Linked DNA regions of Azoarcus olearius. The protein of the gene in region 2 interacts with the protein of the main gene of each other region in a pairwise test. Links are inferred from orthologs where the notes say so. Each region holds a gene or a part of one and is shown on either strand. Other genes may lie near its edges. The genes, in order: dqs_RS03610 and glmS.

Region 1 (8,954 bases), 3.3 Mb from region 2 along the record:
ACGACGAAGCCCGCGCCTTCGGCTTCTACCCGCAGAAGGGGCTGTTCGAGGAGTACGCCCAGTTTGGCCGCGGCCACGGCCACGACCTCGCGCCTTTCGACACCTACCACCAGGTGCGCGGGCTGCGCTGGCCGGTGGTAAACGGCCAGGAAACGCGCTGGCGCTACCGCGAGGGCCTGGACCCCTACGTGAAGGCCGGCGAGGACGTGAAGTTCTACGGCATGCCCGACGGCAAGGCGGTGATCTACGCCCTGCCCTACGAACCGGCGGCCGAGGAGCCGGACAAGGAGTACCCGTTCTGGCTATGCACCGGCCGTGTGCTGGAACACTGGCATTCCGGCTCGATGACGCAGCGCGTGCCGGAACTGCACCGCGCCTTCCCGAATGCGGTGTGCTTCATGCACCCGGACGACACCCGCAAGCTCGGCCTGCGCCGCGGCGACGAGATCGAGGTGGTGTCGCGCCGCGGGGTCATGCGCACCCGGGTGGAGACGCGCGGCCGCAACAAGCCGCCACCGGGCCTGGTGTTCGTGCCCTGGTTCGATGCCAGCCAGCTGATCAACAAGGTGACGCTGGACGCGACCTGCCCGATCTCGCTGCAGACGGACTTCAAGAAGTGCGCGGTGAACATCCGCAAGGTCTAGGAGAACAGCCATGCGCATCCTGCTTCCCTTCGCGCTGGCTGCCGCCTTCGCCGGCGCCGCGCTCGCCCAGCATGTCGACAACGCCCGCGGCCCCACGCCGCTGATGGAGGAACGCACGCCACCGCCGCTGCAGAACCCGGACAACAGCGACGTGCGCCGCCAGCGCGCCTACGCCATGCAGCCGCCGATTATTCCGCACAAGATCGAGGGCTACCAGCTCGACCGCAACGTCAATCGCTGCATGATGTGCCACGCCCGCACCCGCACCGAGCAGAGCCAGGCGCCGATGATCAGCGTGTCCCACTTCACCGACCGCGACGGCAACTTCCTCGCCGAGCTGTCGCCGCGGCGTTATTTCTGCCTGCAGTGCCACGTGCCCCAGGTGCCGGTCAATCCGATCGTGGAGAACCGCTTCATCGACGTCGAAACCATGCTCAGGCGCGGCGGCTCCGCCTCCACGCTGCCCGAGCAACGCTGAGCGGAGGCGCCCATGTTCGGCCTTCTGAAGCGGTACTGGCGGGTGATCCGCCGCCCCAGCACGCACTACAGCCTGGGTCTGCTGGTGATCGGCGGCTTTGTCGGCGGGGTGTTGTTCTGGGGCGGCTTCAACACCGCGCTGGAAGCCACCAACACCGAGCCGTTCTGCACCAGTTGCCACGAGATGTACGACAACGTCTACCAGGAGCTGCAGCCCACCATCCACTTCACCAACCGCAGCGGGGTGCGCGCCACCTGCCCGGACTGCCACGTGCCGCACCGCTGGACGGCCAAGATCGCGCGCAAGATGCAGGCATCGAAGGAGGTGTGGGGCAAGGTGTTCGGCACCATCTCGACGCGCGAGAAGTTCGAGGGCATGCGCCTGGCGCTGGCGGTCAACGAATGGCGCCGGCTCAAGGCCAACAACTCGCTGGAATGCCGCAACTGCCACCAGTTCAACTCGATGGACTTCACCCGCCAGAGCCCGCGCGCGCAACACGCACATTCCACTTCGCTGGCCAAGGGCGAACGCACCTGCATCGACTGCCACATCGGCATCGCCCACCGCCTGCCCAACCTGGAAGGCGTGGACAGGCTGGTCGAAGCCCATGGCGGGCGCAACGTGCTGCCGGCGCTGGTCAGCGGCGGACTGCAGGAGGACATGGCGCCGCCCGCGCCGCGGTGAGCGACGGCGGGCAGCGCCGCTACGGCACCCACCAGTAGCGGACGATGTGGAAGAACACCGGGGCGGAGAAGCTGATCGAATCGACGCGGTCGAGCATGCCGCCGTGGCCTTCGATCAGGCTGCCCCAGTCCTTCACGCCGCGATCGCGTTTGATCGCCGACAGCACGAAGCCGCCGAAGAAGCCGAGCACATTCACCACCAGCGCCACGGCGGCTGCCTGCAGCGGCGAGAACGGCGTGATCCACCACATCGCCGCGCCCACCGCGGTGGAGCTGGCGACGCCGCCGAGCAGGCCTTCCACGGTTTTCGACGGCGACACCGCGGGGTTGAGCTTGTGCCGTCCGCACAGCTTGCCCCACACATACTGGAAGACGTCGGACGACTGCACCACCAGCACCAGGAACACGATCAGCAGCGCGCCCTTGCCCTCGTAGCCCGGAATCTGCAGCGTCAGCAGCGCCGGCACGTGCGACAGGCAATACACGCAGATCATCAGCCCCCACTGCACCTTGGCCGCGCGTTCGAGAAAGCGCGTGGTGTCGCTGCCGAGCGCCGCCGAGATCGGCAACAGCAGGAAGCCGTACACCGGGATCAGGATCGAGAACAGCCCGTACCAGCCGATCGCGATCAGGTAGTACTGCAGCGGCAGCAACACGAAGAAGCTCCACAGCAGCGCCCGATGGTCGCCGCGCCGGGTGTGCGTGAGCGAGACGAATTCGCGCAGGCACTGGAAGGAAATGAAGGCGAACAGCCCGATGACGCCGCCGTCGCCGGCCCAGATCGCAAGCGCGATCAGCCCGATCATCACCCACCACGCCTTGAGCCGCGCGTTGAGGTTGTCGATCACCGCGTGCGGCGTGGCCGGCGCAAGGCGGAACTTGAGCACGGCGCCTACCAGGCTGGCGGCGGCGAGCACTGCGAACACGCCGCCGAACACGGCAACCAGGGTTTCGCTGAGGTTCATGATCGTCAATCCAGTGCGGGGGCCAGGTCGAGCAGCGCCGTGCGGGCGCGGGCGAGAAAATCGGTCTTGGCCTCGCCGGCCTGCCATTGCAGCGCGCCGCCGAAGCTGAGCGAACACAGCAGCGGCACCGGCACGTAGCTGCCTTTGGGCATCACCCGCCCCAGGTTCTCGATCCACACCGGCACGAACTCCACCGCCGGATTGGCGCGCGCGAGATGATAGATGCCGCTCTTGAACGGCAGCAGGCCGTCGCCGAGGTTGCGCGTGCCTTCCGGGAACACGATCAGGGAGTCACCAGCGGCCAGCGCCGCGCTCATCTGCGCCACCGGGTCGGCTTGCCGGCTGGCGGCGCTGCGGTCGATCAACACCCCGCGGAACACCCGCTCCGCGATGTAGCGCCGCAGCCGGTCCGTCAGCCAGTAGTCCGCCCCGGCAACCGGCCGGGTGGATTGCCGCAGCGCGGGTGGCAGCGACGCCCAGATCAGCAGGAAGTCGCCATGGCTGCGGTGGTTGGCGAAATACACGCGTTGGCGCGCGTCGGGCGCATTGTCGCGCCAGGTGGCCCTCACCCCGGTGATCAGTTTGGCGAACCCACACAGGGCCGACCCCGTGAGTCTTTCAAGTCCCATGCCCGCGCCCCGCTCCGATGCCCTGCCTGTCAGTAAGGCCAGCGAATATACAGCGCCGCCGCCACCAGACATGCCAGCTGCAACACGGTCGCGATCAGCTGGCGCTGGAGCAGCCGCCTCGCACCGCGACAGCGGTCGGCAAGCGAACGCCCGGCCGGCGCCAGCCCGAGCGCGCGATCGAATGCCGCCATCGTATCGGCGGGAGCAGCAGCGGGATCGTGCAGCCAGTGTCCGGACCAGCGCCGGAACACCCGCTCGTCGTAGGCCACCCGCAACGCGTGGTACTGCGCCGGCAGCGCCAGCAGCAGGCTCGCCCACAGCGGCAGCGCGGGGATCTCGCGGCCTAGCATCAGGACCGCCAGCGCGAACAGCGCCAGGGCCGCCGACGCACGCCCGAGCGGGCGGCCGAGCGCGAGCAGATCCGCGCACGCGGCGGCACGCGCGGCGGCGTCCACGCGCTCGCGGTCACTCATCGGCGCTGCCCGTCTGCGCGGCGCAGCCTGCCAGCGCCGCGCGCAGGCCGTCCCCGAGGACGACGCGCGGACGGGCGCGCGCCACCATGGCCACCGCCTGATCGACATCGGCGGCGCGTCCGCTGAGCAGCAGCCAGGCCGCGACGGCGGCGGCACTGCGCGAATAGCCGAGCGCGCAGCACACCAGCAGCGGTCCGTTGGCAGCCCGCCGTTCGGCCTCGATGCCGCGCGCGGCGGCGATCAGCGCGGACGATTCCGGCGCCACCAGATCCAGCCATGGGAGCGTGGCGTAACGCCACGGCCCGCGCGGCGCGGGCAGTTCGGCGGACAGGTCGAACAAGGCGGCAAATCCGCCGGCCCGCATCGCCGCCGCGTCCGGCATGCGGCCCACCCAGACCCCGTCGCAAACCGCGTCCGGCCGCGGCTGGCGGCGCGTCCACGCGCGCGAGTTGAGCCAGGCACCGAGCATGTAGGGCGCGAACAGGCAGCGTGCCGCGATGCTGTGGCCCGTGGCGTCCTTCTGGAATCCCGCCGCCCCCGGCCCGGCGTAGCAGAACGCCACCAGGGCGAGCGCCAGCGCGGGCCAGGCGAGCCACAGGGCCACGCCGCCCACCGCGAGCGCGGCCGCTGCGAGAAGGGCCGCGCCGGCCAGGTAGGCAAAGGCCAGACGCAGGCGGCCCCGGCTTGCCCGGCGGCGCCAGCCCGCAAGCGGAGAAGGTCCGCGCTCCGGCCACAACCAGAGGCACAGCAGGCCCACCGCGGCGCCCGTCGGCACATCGATGAAGTGGTGCTGGTAGGTGGTCAGCACCGAGAGCCCGATCGCCAGCGCCCAGACATGGACCACCCCGCGCCAGCGCCCCGGCACGGCGCGGGCGAAGCACGCCCAGATGATCACCAGCAGGCTGATGTGCAGCGAGGGCGCCTGGTTGTAGGGCTGATCGAAGCCGGCGAGCAGCGTGAACAGGGTGCCGGGCAGACCGTCCGCGGCGGGCCGCTCGAACGCGAAACGCAGCGGGAACAGCAGGAAGCAGGCAACCGACACGCATTGCGCGGCGAGCAGACGATACGCCTGGCGATCGACCGCCTGCGCGCTCCGGCAGCACAGGAAGGACAGGCCGTAGAGCAGGTCGATCGACCAGTACGGCACGATGCTCCACGGCACGAAGGGAATCGCGCGCTCCCACTCGAAGAACAGCGCGTCGGTGACGCCGCGCGCCGCGGCCATGGAATTGGCGTAGCCGTAGCTGAGAAAGAAGAAGGGGCCGAGCAGCACCAGCCAGCCGATGCTGCGCAGCCAGTGGATGCGCCCGTCCGTCAGCGGCAGCGCCAGCGCGGGCACGGGGCGGCTCATGCGGCGCGCCGGCGCGCCAGCGAGACGGTGAAGATGCCCCACTCGTCCACCCGCTGCTCCAGCTTGTCGAAGCCCGCCGCCTCCACCAGCTGGTCCATCTCCGCCTGCGAGCGCCGCCGCATTACCCAGGCCGCGCCGCCGCGATGGCTGGTGAGCGCGCGGGCGATCATTTCGAGCTGCGGGTGCCAGGGCTGGCCGGTGTAGATCAGGTAGCCACCGGGTTCGACCGCCGCGGCCATGCCGGCGAGCGAGCGGCGCACCGCATCGTTGTCGGGAAAGAGTTCGTAGAGCCCGGAGACGATGCCGATGGTGGGACGCGGGCGGACCGTGGCGACCGACGCCTCGTCGAACGCGTCGCCGCGCTCGAAGCGGGCGATGTCCGCCAGCCCCTTCGCGGCGATCAGGGCGCTGCCGTCGCGCACGTTGATCTCGCTGAAGTCGCGCAGCAGGATGGCTTCCACGCGCTGGGGCGCCCGCGCCAGGCCCTCGAGCACGTAACGGCCGTGGCCGGCGGCGATGTCGAGCACCCGCACCGGGCGGCCGTCGCGCTGCAGCAGCGCGAGCGCCTTCTGCAGCAGTTCTTCGACGTTCAGCTTGCGCTGGCGGATACCGCGCCAACCGATCGCATCGAGGTACCGCCGGTCCACCAGCCGCCCCAGCGGCGCGAGCGGGCCACGGCCCGTAGGGGTGTTGCGATAGACATAGTCGAGCGTGCTGCCGGAATCGAAGCCGGTGTCGTGCCCCAGCCGGACACCGGCCGACAGCCAGCCGCCCACGCGCAGCCCGGCGCGATAGGCCTTCCAGTACAACCCTCGCGGGCTGAGCGCCGGCAGCGGCGCCGCGAGCGCGCGCGCTTCTTCAAAGCTTGGTCCCTGGCGATGCGATTCCAGCAGGCCGACGCGCTGGGGCGCAGCGGCGAACTGGCGCAGGATGAAGTCGCGCACCTTGTCGATCGCGAGCGTGCGGTCGCGCTCGCCCAGGGTGTCGTGGAAGAAGCCGGGCAGCACGTGCTTTTCCTTGACGGCGGAACCCAGGCGGTCGAAGAACGCGTGCTGGGGCGCGTGATGCACCACCCAGTCGGCACCGGAGATCAGCAGCTGCGTCGGCACCGTGATCGCCTGCGCGTCGGCGACCACACGCTCGCCGGCCTCGTACAGCGCAAGCAGGATGTTGACCGAGATCGCGCGCGCGATCAGCGGATCGGCGTCGTAGGACGCCTGGCGCGCCGGATCGTGCGTGAGGAACTTGGACTTGACGTAGCTGTTGACGAAGAAATTGCCGCGCAGGCGCCGCATCAGCGCCAGACCGGCGCGCGCGAACGGCACGTAGAGCTTGACCTTGAACGCCGGCGACGCGAGCACCAGACAGCGCACGCGCGGCGCGTAGTCGTGCGCCCAGGTGCTCACCAGCACAGCACCGACGCTTTGCGCCAGCACCGCCATGTCCTGCTCGGCAATGCCCCAGGTGTCGCGGATATGCTCGATGAAGGTCTGCACGTCGCGCACCGAGCTGCCCAGGCTGGGCGAGTCGCCGCGCGCGCCCGGCGACATGCCGTGGCCGCGGGCATCCCAGGCGAAGATGTCGAATTCCGGCAGCGCCAGTTCATCGGCCAGATGCGCCATGCGCCCCGAGTGCTCGTGGCCACGGTGGAACATCACCACGCAGCCGCGCCGCGGCGCCGTGGCGGGCCAGTAGCGATAGAACAGGGCGACGCCATCGTGGGTGGTGAAATGGTGTTGCTGGACCGGACGGGTAGTGGTCATGTAACCCTCAACGGGACGAAGAAGCCTGGCGCACGCCGCTGCGCACGCGGTTGATGAGATTGAGCGCGATCGCCGCGGCCGCGGCGGGCATTACCCACGCCAGCCAGCCGGGCAGCGTGCCGGCCAGCCCCAGCCAGAGGCCGAGGGCGCCAAACAGGAACGCGCGGTCGCTCTTGCCCATCGGCCCGTCATAGCAACGCGGCGCGCCGACCATCGGCCCGAGGGCGCCGGCCATCTCGGACCACGAGGCAAGCAGGGTCACCGCACCCACACTTTCCCACCCGAACGGCGGCACCAGTGCGAACGGCAGGAACAGCGCCGCGTCGGCGATGACGTCGGCGAGTTCGTTAAGGTAGGCGCCAAGCGCCGACTTCTGGCCGAACTCGCGCGCGAGCATGCCGTCGATGGCGTTCAGCGCCATGCGCAGGAACATCCACCCCGGCAGCAGCAGGAACAGCGCCGGCCGCGGCACGAAGAACAGCAACGCGCCCAGCGCGATGGACACGGCGGCCGCGGCGAGCGTGACCTGGTTGGCTGTGACGCCCGCGGCCGCAAGCCGGCGCACCAGGGGGCGAAGCAGGGACTGGAAACGCGACTTGAGCAGGTAGATCGATGACATCGGCGACGCCCGGAACAGGATCGCGAGATACTACATATTTATACAGCATAGAAAAAGTACCTCCTGCATGGCCGGGCGTCACCGACGCTTACAGCTCTGTCCGCCGGAGGCGGCATATCGTGAAACCCGCGCCCGCGCGCGCGGATGCAAGACCACAGACCGGACAACCGGTCGGGCCAGCCCCACGCAAGGGCGGCCACAGCGCAAACACAAGGAGAAGATCATGCGACCAGGCACCTCCCTCAAGGCAGGCGTGCTCGCCGCCCTGACGACGGGCATTCTTGCCGCCACCCCCGCCCTCGCGGAGAAGCCCGACTGGGCCGGCGGCGGCCATGGCGGCGGCAAGCACGAACAGCGCGACAAGGGCCGCGGCGGCCCGGACCGGGACGACCGTCGCGGAGATGACCGCCGGGGCGAGCGCGACTACCGCGACGACCGCCGCGCGCCCTCGGTATCGGTGGACGTGCACTTCCACGACCGCCAGCGCACCGTCATCCGCGAGTACTACCACCGCGAGTTCTCGGGCGGCCACTGTCCGCCGGGGCTGGCGAAGAAGCACAACGGCTGCATGCCGCCGGGCCAGGCCAAGAAGTGGAGCCGCGGCCGGCCGCTGCCGCGCGACGTGGTCTATTACGACCTTCCGCCCGCGCTCGTGGTCGAGATCGGCGTGCCGCCGCCGGGCTACAAGTACGTGCGTGTCGCGAGCGACATCCTGATGATCGCGATCGGCACCAGCATGGTGGTCGATGCGATCGAGGATCTCAGCCGGATGTGATCGCGGCGGGCGACGCCTGACCCGGCGCCGCCTTTCGCGCTCAGTGGCCTGCGCCCGCCGCCGCGGGCGCGGTCCCGCCCGCGCCCCACAAGCGCGCGCCGCCGGCCTCGAGGTGGCACAGATACACCCGCAGGTCGAACTCGTACTGGTGGTAGGCCGGTTCCATGTGGGTGCATAGCTGGTAGAAGGCCTTGTCGTGCTCGCGCTCCTTCAGGTGGGCGAGTTCGTGCACCACGATCATGCGCAGGAACTCGTCCGGCACTTCGCGGAACAGGCTGGCGATGCGGATTTCGCGCTTCGCCTTGAGTTTGCTGCCCTGCACGCGCGAGATCGCGGTGTGGGTTCCGAGCGCGTGGCGCACGACATGCAGCGTGTTGTCGTACTGCACGCGCGACAGCGGCTCGGCCTTGCGCATGAATTCGGCCTTCAGACCGGCCACGTAGTCGTACAGCGCGGCGTCGGTGCGCACCGCGTGTGCCGTCCGGTAGCGCCCGGCCAGCATTGCCGCCAGCCGGCCCTCCTCCATCAGCGCGCTCACCTGGGCAACCAGCGGCGCCGGGTAGCCGGCGAGGTA
Region 2 (8,810 bases):
ACCACGCTGATCATCGCCCACCGCCTGGCCACGGTGCAGAAGGCCGACCGCATCGTGGTGATGGAGCACGGCCGCATCGTCGAAACCGGCACCCCGGACGACCTGCGCAGCCAGGGCGGGCTGTACGCGCGGCTGGCGGCGTTGCAGCTGGATCTTTGAGGGCGGGGACGTTTCGTTTAGCGCCAGCCTCCCTGCCAAACAAGGAAGCGGAGGCGCCGGCGCTGGCCGGCTATTTACTCCCTCCCCTACAAGGGGGTGAAACCGGGGTTTCGGCGAGCACTGCTCGCCGCCGGGCGAACGACGGTGCCTCCGGGCACCGGCTACCGGGCGGGGGTGGGGTTGAGTCCGGGGCCAGTAATTAACCCCATCCCCGCAGCCAGCACTACTCCACCCCGGCCCGCGTTCTTTTCCGCAAAGCCCGCCCCCCATCCGCTGCTAGACTTCAAGCACGTCCCGCCCTTTCATGGAGCCCGCCATGAACATCGACCTCGCCGCCTTCCGCCTGCAGGCGCTGTCCACCCTTACCAGCGGCGCCACCGGCACCGCCACCCGCAGCAGCAACGGCGACTTCCTCAGCGCGCTCCTCAACGCGCAAACCGCACTCTCCGGCACCACGGCGAGCACCAGCGGCAGCGGCCTCGACGCGCTGCTCGGCAACGAATCCAGCCGCGTCACCAACGTGCTCGCGCAACTGGAAGCCAGCAACGCCGCCTTCCTGCGCCGCTACAACGCCCGCGTCGAGGAGATCGGCGACGAAGCGGAGGTGCTGACGCAGCTGCGCAATCGCATGGCCGAACTCGGCACCGCCAGCCAGGGCCTGGAAGGCATCGGCACCACCAGCAGCGATGGCGAGATCAAGGCGGCGCTGCAGGACTTCATCACCCGCTACAACCAGTGGGATGCAGAGTTCGATCCGTATTTCGAACAGGGCGCGCTGCTGGACGACAACCAGGCGGGTGAAGTGGCGCGTTTCTCGCTGCGGCGCGAGGTCGGCTCGATCTTCCATGGCGCCGGCAACGGCGGCTTCGAACTCGGCCTGACCGACATGGGGGTCAGTTTCACCCCCGACGGCCAATTGAAGCTCGACGAGGCCGCCTTCAACGCCGCGCTCACCAGCGACCGCAAGGCCGCGGTACAAACCCTGAACAACGTCGCCACCGCTTTCGGCAACGCCGCCGCGCTGCTCACCGCCGACGGCCACCTGCTCGACCGCCGCATCGACAACGCCGAACGGGCCGTGGCCTGGGCCGCCGACAAGCAGGACGAAGTCGATGCGGAGTTCGGTCCGGGCGCGATCAGCAACCGGGTGCGCGGTTCGATCTGATCCCGCAGCCGCTCCTGCAGACGAAAACGCCCGACCTGCCGTCGGGCGTTTTCATGTCGGGCGCAGAATGGCGCCCCGCGGACGCCGGCCCTCAGCCCGCGTCGATCAATCCGGCACCACCACTTCCCCGCGCCGCACCGTGATCAGATCGGCCGCGGCCGGCTTCATCCTGATCGGCGGGACGTTGGCCGCAGTGATCGCGACCGCCGCGCCCGGCGTTCCCGCCCGCGGAGTGGTCCGCACCAGTTGCGAGGGCGGCAGCGGCGTGCGCGCGGTCAGGTGGCTGTACATGAGGTCGAGCGCCTGACGGAAATACACATGCAGCGGCACGAAACGGGTGTCGTAGCCGGGCAGCGTGGCAGTGCCGATGAAGGCGTCGAAGTGCTGGGCGTTGGTCACCTCCACATAGCGCAGCCGGCTCCGGCCATGCTCGGCCAGACTGTTCAGGCCCAGATAGGGCCGCGAAGTGAAGCCGACGGGCACCAGCGCATCGGCACGCCCATGCACGATGATCGCCGGCCGGCCCTGCAACTGCGCCGACACCTGCACCTCGTCCACGCTCTCATGCACCTCGCGCGCACTGGCGCCGCCGCCGGTCCATAGCTGGCGCAGGCACAGCGCGCCATCCACGTTGAAATCCAGCTTGCCGGTGGAGGGCGAGATCGACGCCCCGTCGCGGCGGGGACCGCCGAGCGAGGCATCGTTGATGATCTGCAGCCCGGCAGCCGGCGGAATGCCGTTGCCGGTGCCGAAGCTGGTGGCCGCGCTCGCCGCCGGCCACGCGATCGGCGTTCCGGCCGCATCGGTCGCGGCAAAGCTGTAGTTGCAGACCCGCTCCTCGACGCCGAAGCGGCCGTAGGCGTTGGCGTAGGTCAGCGCGATCGGCGGCACCGCAAACGCGTAATGCGATGCGGTCAGCGGGGTGGATTCCGGCTCCCAGCCATAGGCAACCAGCGCGTCGAGCGCACTGTCGCCGCGCTCCGCCGGGGTGTTGCCCGTGATGAACTCGTGCGCCGCGAGCGCCTCGCACCGGTTGGCGGCCAGCGCCGCGGGGATGAAGGCCTCGCCGGGCGAGCCGGCCGCGCGCGGCGACAGCACCGCGCAGGGCTGCAGCAGGTTGGCGAAGGTGGTGTAGTCGTAGAGCGGACGCCCGGTCCCGGTCCGTACCTGGCTGCCGCGCACCACGCGGACCGCGTCGTTCTCGCGCAGCTGGATCTGCGGTTCGCCGACGGCGACGCCATCGATCAGGCGTTCATCGTCCTGCTCGGCCGCTGCCAGCGCCGCGCCGCCGCCGTTGGACACACTGGAAGCGATCACCACGGTGTTCGGCGGCAGGATGGTGCGGACGATGCCGCGCGGTGTCCTGCGGCCATAGGTTTCGTTGAGCACGAAGAACGCGAAGCGCACCGCGTCGAGCGTGTCCTGTCCCCAGTGCGCCTCGGGGTTGGCGCGCGAATGGGCGTGCTTGACCGCGACGCGGTGCGGCCAGCTGGCGAGAAACTGCGTGCGCTCGGCGTCGGTCAGGTCGGCGGTGAAATGCGAGGCCACACCGGCCGCGACGGCTTCGGCCCGAGTGCCGTCGATCAATCCCACAGTGTTGGTGTCCAGATCGTGCATGCCGTTGCCCGTGCCCTTGTCGGCATAGGCCACCGCACACCCCTTCTGCAGCCCCCATTCACCGGAAGTGCCGATCGCGCCATAGATGCCGCGCGAGCCGCTCGAGGTGCCGGTGACGATGCAGGGTGCTTTCGGGTTGAAGTGCGCCGGCACCTGGACCATCAGCGTCACCTTGCTGTCGTCGCCGCGGTCGATGGCATAGGCCAGATACTCCGTACCGGCGATCTTGCCGTCGCCCGGCGCGCTGACCCTGCCGCCGGCATCCACCGCGATCAGCGGGCCGAAAAGCGAACCGAAGCCGCCGCCACTGGTGGTATCCACGAGCGCCCGGTAGTTGTTGTAGATCGCCAGCCGGCGCAGCTCGGTGGCGGTAGGCGATGCAGATACCAGCGGTGGCGTCGCCGACTGGATGCCGTCGCGGCCGAGCCCCGCGGTCAGCAGATCGTCGGACACGCCGTCCACGCTGCGCTGGACGATCTCGCCCAGGAAGGATGGCTTCTCGTTGAAACCGACACCGGGCGCGCCCGAGGCGGCCAGGGCAGATAAAGGACATGCAAACGCCACGGCAATGCACAAGCTGGGATTCATCGGAAGTCTCCCTCGTCGATTCGCTGGCCACACCCGCGACACCTTTTTCAATGGATGTCGTTCGGGTACTCCCGTACGTTAAAGACCCTGCCCTTGCGGATTGATATGAAGGTTTACCCTTGTCATTTCCGGCCGTAATAGAACGGTAATAAAAATGACATTTTCAAACACATCAAGCGCAGCCAAAGCCTTGTCGTGAAGCGGATTTTGCGCTAATTGCGACACCCTTTCCGTCGAACACAGGACGGGGTACAGCCGTGTCTCATCAACGCCGATGGCATCGTCAGAAAATTCCTTTGCAATATTTTTAACTCGCCACGCAGATGGAAATCAGCAGGCGACCGGCGGGACGGACTTCTGGTCCACGCGCCTTCGCTGGCATATCGTTCACCCGCTGTGGCCTCACGCCCCCGACACAGGTTTCGACCCGCCCGACTTCCCGACTCCGCCCATGACTCCTGAAATTTTCATCGCCGACACCGACAGCGAAATCGAAGCCTGCTTTCCGGCCTTCAGCGCGCTTCGCCCACACCTCGAACAGGCGGGCTTTCTGGCCCAGGTACGCCGCCAGCAGGCCCAGTCCTACCGCATCCTCGCGCTCCGCGAGGCCGGTACGATCAAAAGCGCAGCGGGCTTCCGGACCGGCGAGTTCCTGGCGTGGGGAAAGGTGCTGTATATCGACGACCTGACCACGCTGCCGGAAGCGCGCGCGCAGGGCTACGCCGGCGCCCTGCTCGACTGGCTGATCGAGCACGCGCGCGCCAAGGACTGCAAGGCCGTCCACCTCGACAGCGGCTATGCCCGCCACGCGGCGCATCGGCTGTACCTGAACAAGGGCTTTCGGCTGAGCAGCCATCACTTTGCGCTGGAGTTCGCGCGCAACGAGTCCTAGGGGCCGGAATGAAAAACGCCCGACACTCGGGTCGGGCGTTCTGGCATTTGCCGTGACAGGCTGGGCTTATTCCACCGTGACGCTCTTGGCCAGGTTGCGCGGCTTGTCGACGTCGGTGCCCTTTACCAGCGCGGCGTGGTACGAGAGCAGTTGCAGCGGGATCACGTGCAGCACCGGCGACAGCATGCCGTAGTGCTCGGGCAGTTGCAGGATGTGCACCCCTTCCGATTCCGCGATTTCGCTGCCGGCGTCGGCGAACACATAGAGTTCGCCACCGCGTGCGCGCACTTCCTGCAGGTTGGACTTGAGCTTTTCAAGCAGTTCGTCCGCCGGGGCGATGGCGATGACCGGCATCTCCTTGTCTACCAGCGCGAGCGGGCCGTGCTTGAGTTCCCCCGCGGCGTACGCCTCGGCGTGGATGTAGGAGATTTCCTTCAGCTTGAGCGCGCCTTCCATCGCGATGGGCCAGTGACGGCCGCGGCCCAGGAAGAGCGCGTGTTGCTTGCCGGCGAAACGCTGCGCCCACTTCGCAATCGCGTCTTCCAGTTCCAGCACCTTCTGCACCGCCACCGGCAGATGGCGCAAGGCGGTGAGATGGCGGTTTTCCTCCGCTTCGGGCAGGCGGCCGTTGAGCTTGGCGAGTGCGAGCGTGAGCAGCGCGAGCGCGGCGAGCTGGGTGGTGAAGGCCTTGGTGGAGGCCACGCCGATTTCGGGGCCGGCGCGGGTAATGAAGCGCAGCGCGGTCTCGCGCACGATGGCCGATTCCGGCACGTTGCAGATTGCCAGCGTGCGCGCCATGCCGAGGCCCTTGGCGTGCTTGAGCGCCGCCAGCGTGTCGGCGGTTTCGCCCGACTGGGAAATCACCACCACCAGCGTGTCGGCGTCGGGCACCGACTCGCGATAGCGGTATTCGCTGGCGATCTCCACGGTACAGGAAATCTTCGCGACCGACTCCAGCCAGTAACGCGCCACCAGCCCCGCGTGGTAACTGGTGCCGCACGCCAGCACCAGCACGCGTCGGGCACCGCCCAGCACCTCGGGCGCCGCCGCGCCAAACACCTGCGGCGCGATGGCGCCGCCGCCGGCGATCATCTCCAGCGTGTTGCCCAGCGCCTGCGGCTGCTCGAAGATTTCCTTCTGCATGTAGTGGCGGAACTGCCCCAGTTCCACCGCGTCGGCCGACAGGCTGGAGATATGGATCTCGCGCTCCACCGGCGTGCCGTCCGGCCGCACGACGCGGTAGCCATCGAGCCGCAGTTCGGCGAGATCGCCGTCTTCCAGGTAGATCACCTTGCGGGTCACCTGCAGCAGCGCCGCCGTGTCGGACGCGGCGTAGGTACCGTGTTCGCCCACGCCGAGCAGCAGCGGCGAACCGCGGCGGGCAACGATGATGCGGAACGGGTCCGCTTCCGCCACCACGCCGATCGCGTAGGCGCCGACGAGTTCGTTGGTGGCGAGCCGCACTGCCTCGAACAGGTCGGGCGTCTCGCGCAGCTTGGCGTGGACGAGGTGGGCGATCGCCTCGGTATCGGTGTCGGACTCGAACACGTAGCCGCGCCCTTGCAGCTCGGACTTGATCGCCTCGAAGTTCTCGATGATGCCGTTATGCACCACCGCGAGCCCTTCCGAGATGTGCGGGTGGGCATTGCGTTCGCACGGCACGCCGTGGGTGGCCCAGCGGGTATGCGCGATGCCGATGTTGGCGGTGAGCTGGCGGGCATCGGCCAGCGAGGCAAGCTCGGCAACCCGGCCGGTGGATCGCAGCCGGAGCAGCCCTTGCTGTCCGAGCACGGCGATGCCGGCCGAGTCGTAGCCGCGATACTCCAGCTTGCGCAGGCCTTCGAGCAGTACGGGGACGACGTTGTTGCTAGCGATGGCGGTGACGATGCCACACATGACGGCGGTTCCTAGGTTGGGCCGGTGATCCGGACGGGAAGGTCAGCGCTGCTTGACCGGGCGCTTCCACCCGGCGATGGAGAGTTGCTTGGCGCGCGACACCGTAAGCTGCTCCGGCGGCGCATCCTTGGTGAGCGTGGTGCCGGCGCCCAGCGTGGCCCCGCGGCCCACGCGCACCGGCGCAACCAGCTGGGTGTCGGAGCCGATGAAGACGTCGTCCTCGATGACGGTGCGGAACTTGTTGGCGCCGTCGTAATTGCAGGTGATGGTGCCGGCGCCGATATTCACGCGCTGGCCGACGTCGGCGTCGCCCACATAGGCCAGGTGGTTGGCCTTGGAATGGGCCGCGATCACGCTGTTCTTGACCTCGACGAAGTTGCCGAGATGCACGTCCTCGCCCAGCTCGGTGCCCGGCCGGGTGCGGGCGTAGGGGCCGATCACGCAGGCCGGCCCCATGACCGTCTGCTCGATGTGCGAGAACGGCGCCACCCGCGTGCCGGAGCCGATGCGCGCGTCGCGGACGACGCAGTTGGCGCCGATCCGTACGCCGTCGCCGAGTTCGACGCGGCCTTCGAACACGCAATTGACGTCGATCTCGACGTCGCGCCCGCAGACCAGTTTGCCACGCACGTCGATGCGCGCCGGGTCGATCAGGGTGACGCCGTCTTCCATCAGGCGTTGCGCAATGTTGCGCTGGTGAATGCGCTCCAGCTCGGCGAGCTGGGGCTTGCTGTTGACGCCCAGCGTTTCGCTGACGGCGTCGGGCTGCACCGTGACGACTTCGATGTCTTCGGCCACCGCCATGCCGATGATGTCGGTCAGGTAGTACTCGCCCTGCGCGTTGTCGTTGCGCAAGCGGCCCAGCCAGGCCCGCAGCCGCGCGACAGGTGCCACCAGGATGCCCGTGTTCACCTCGCGCACCGTACGCTCGGCGTCGCTGGCGTCCTTTTCCTCGACGATGCGGACCACGCGCCCCGCCGCGTCGCGCAGGATGCGGCCGTAGCCGGTGGGGTTGTCCAGCTCCACGGTCAGCAAGGCGAGTCGGGTATCGCCCGCCGCGGCCGCCAGCCGTTGCAGCGTGGGCACGCCGATCAGGGGCACGTCGCCGTAGAGCACGAGCGCGAGGTCGCCATCGGTGAGATGGGGCAGCGCCTGCTGCACCGCATGACCTGTACCCAGTTGCGGTTCCTGCCGCGCCCACGCGAGATCGGCCGCGTCGAGCCGTTCGCGCACCACTTCGCCGCCATGCCCGTACACCACGCAGATACGGCGCGCGGCCAGCGTGCGTGCGGCATCGAGCACGTGGCTGAGCATCGGCTTGCCGGCGAGTGGCTGCAGCACCTTGGGCAACACCGAGCGCATGCGCTTGCCCTGGCCGGCAGCGAGGATGACGACTTCCATTGGGGCTCCGCGTGGAATCAGAACGGGCCGAAATTCTAGCACGCGCCTGTTACGCCTCCGCGCTCACGCGCATGGCATTGGCGTGCCCGGACAGCATGCTGCGGCGCAAAATCCGCGGCGTGTGACACACAAGATTTCACCTATCTGCCGCTAGAATCCCCTTATCACGACGCAAAGGAGCAAACATGGAGCATGCGGCACAGCAGTTGATCCAGAACCGGACGTTCGACGAAATCCAGATCGGCGACTTCGCCCAGCTGTTGCGCACCCTGCGCCCGGAAGACATCCACCTGTTTGCCGTGATGTCCGGCGACGTCAATCCCACCCACGTCGACCCCGAATTCGCGCACTCCAGCCAGTTTCGCGAGGTCGTGGGCCACAGCATGTGGGGCAGCACGCTGATCTCCACCGTACTGGGCACCGAGTTTCCCGGCCCGGGCACGGTGTATGTGTCGCAAAGCCTCAATTTCTGGCGTCCGGTCACCATCGGCGACACGCTGACCATCACCGTGACCTGCCGTGAGAAGTACCAGCACAACCACCACATCGTGTTCGACTGCGTGGCACTGAACCAGGACGGCCTGAAAGTCATCGACGGTACCGCCGAAGTCGCCGCGCCGACCGAAAAGGTGATGCGCAACCGCGTGGTGCTGCCCGAGGTGACCATTTCCGATCGCGAACTGCGCTATCGCCACCTGCTCTCCATCACCGCCGGCCTTGCGCCGATTCCGATCGCGGTCGCGCACCCCTGCGACAAGGAGTCGCTCGGCGGGCCGATCCAGGCCGCACAGGCCGGGCTGGTCGCCCCCATCCTGGTCGGGCCGGAAGCCAAGATTCGCGCGGTGGCGGAAGAGTTCGGCTACGACCTGAAGGGCCTGCGCATCGTCGACGTGGAGCACAGCCACGCATCGGCCGAGACCGCCGTGGCGCTGTGCCGTGACGGCGTCGCCGAGGCGCTGATGAAGGGCTCGCTGCATACCGACGAGCTGATGAGCGAAGTGGTCTCGAAGGCCAACGGGCTGCGCACCTCGCGCCGTATCAGCCACGTCTTCCTCGCCGACGTGCCGACCTACCCGCACCCGCTGATGATCA

The links.
Region 1: the proteins of glmS (region 2) and dqs_RS03610 interact in binary tests that used the Escherichia coli proteins (3 or more experiments, as listed by UniProt). The link is inferred for Azoarcus olearius from one-to-one orthologs.

Annotation. Positions count from the first base shown.
Region 1 is NZ_CP016210.1:745,638-754,591, reverse strand. The notes cover bases 3,045-6,043. They hold dqs_RS03610 (phosphatase PAP2/dual specificity phosphatase family protein), read right to left. Parts: upstream 5,224-6,043; coding sequence 3,865-5,223; downstream 3,045-3,864. Other genes in these bases: dqs_RS03605 (bifunctional alpha/beta hydrolase/class I SAM-dependent methyltransferase), read right to left, coding at 5,220-6,043; dqs_RS03615 (hypothetical protein), read right to left, coding at 3,429-3,872; dqs_RS03620 (lysophospholipid acyltransferase family protein), read right to left, coding at 3,045-3,399. Outside these bases: napA (periplasmic nitrate reductase subunit alpha), read left to right, coding at 1-644; dqs_RS03635 (nitrate reductase cytochrome c-type subunit), read left to right, coding at 655-1,122; dqs_RS03630 (NapC/NirT family cytochrome c), read left to right, coding at 1,135-1,806; dqs_RS03625 (phosphatidate cytidylyltransferase), read right to left, coding at 1,826-2,770; more of dqs_RS03620, read right to left, coding at 2,776-3,044; more of dqs_RS03605, read right to left, coding at 6,044-6,986; dqs_RS03600 (CDP-alcohol phosphatidyltransferase family protein), read right to left, coding at 6,994-7,605; dqs_RS21070 (hypothetical protein), read left to right, coding at 7,829-8,380; dqs_RS03590 (YgjP-like metallopeptidase domain-containing protein), read right to left, coding at 8,421-8,954.
Region 2 is NZ_CP016210.1:4,072,245-4,081,054, forward strand. Bases 3,903-6,757 are described here. They hold glmS (glutamine--fructose-6-phosphate transaminase (isomerizing)), read right to left. Parts: upstream 6,318-6,757; coding sequence 4,488-6,317; downstream 3,903-4,487. Other genes in these bases: dqs_RS18645 (GNAT family N-acetyltransferase), read left to right, coding at 3,981-4,421; glmU (bifunctional UDP-N-acetylglucosamine diphosphorylase/glucosamine-1-phosphate N-acetyltransferase GlmU), read right to left, coding at 6,360-6,757. Also shown: dqs_RS18630 (ABC transporter transmembrane domain-containing protein), read left to right, coding at 1-159; dqs_RS18635 (flagellar filament capping protein FliD), read left to right, coding at 476-1,324; dqs_RS18640 (D-(-)-3-hydroxybutyrate oligomer hydrolase), read right to left, coding at 1,430-3,529; more of glmU, read right to left, coding at 6,758-7,718; dqs_RS18660 (bifunctional enoyl-CoA hydratase/phosphate acetyltransferase), read left to right, coding at 7,904-8,810. UniProt on the Escherichia coli protein: Catalyzes the first step in hexosamine metabolism, converting fructose-6P into glucosamine-6P using glutamine as a nitrogen source.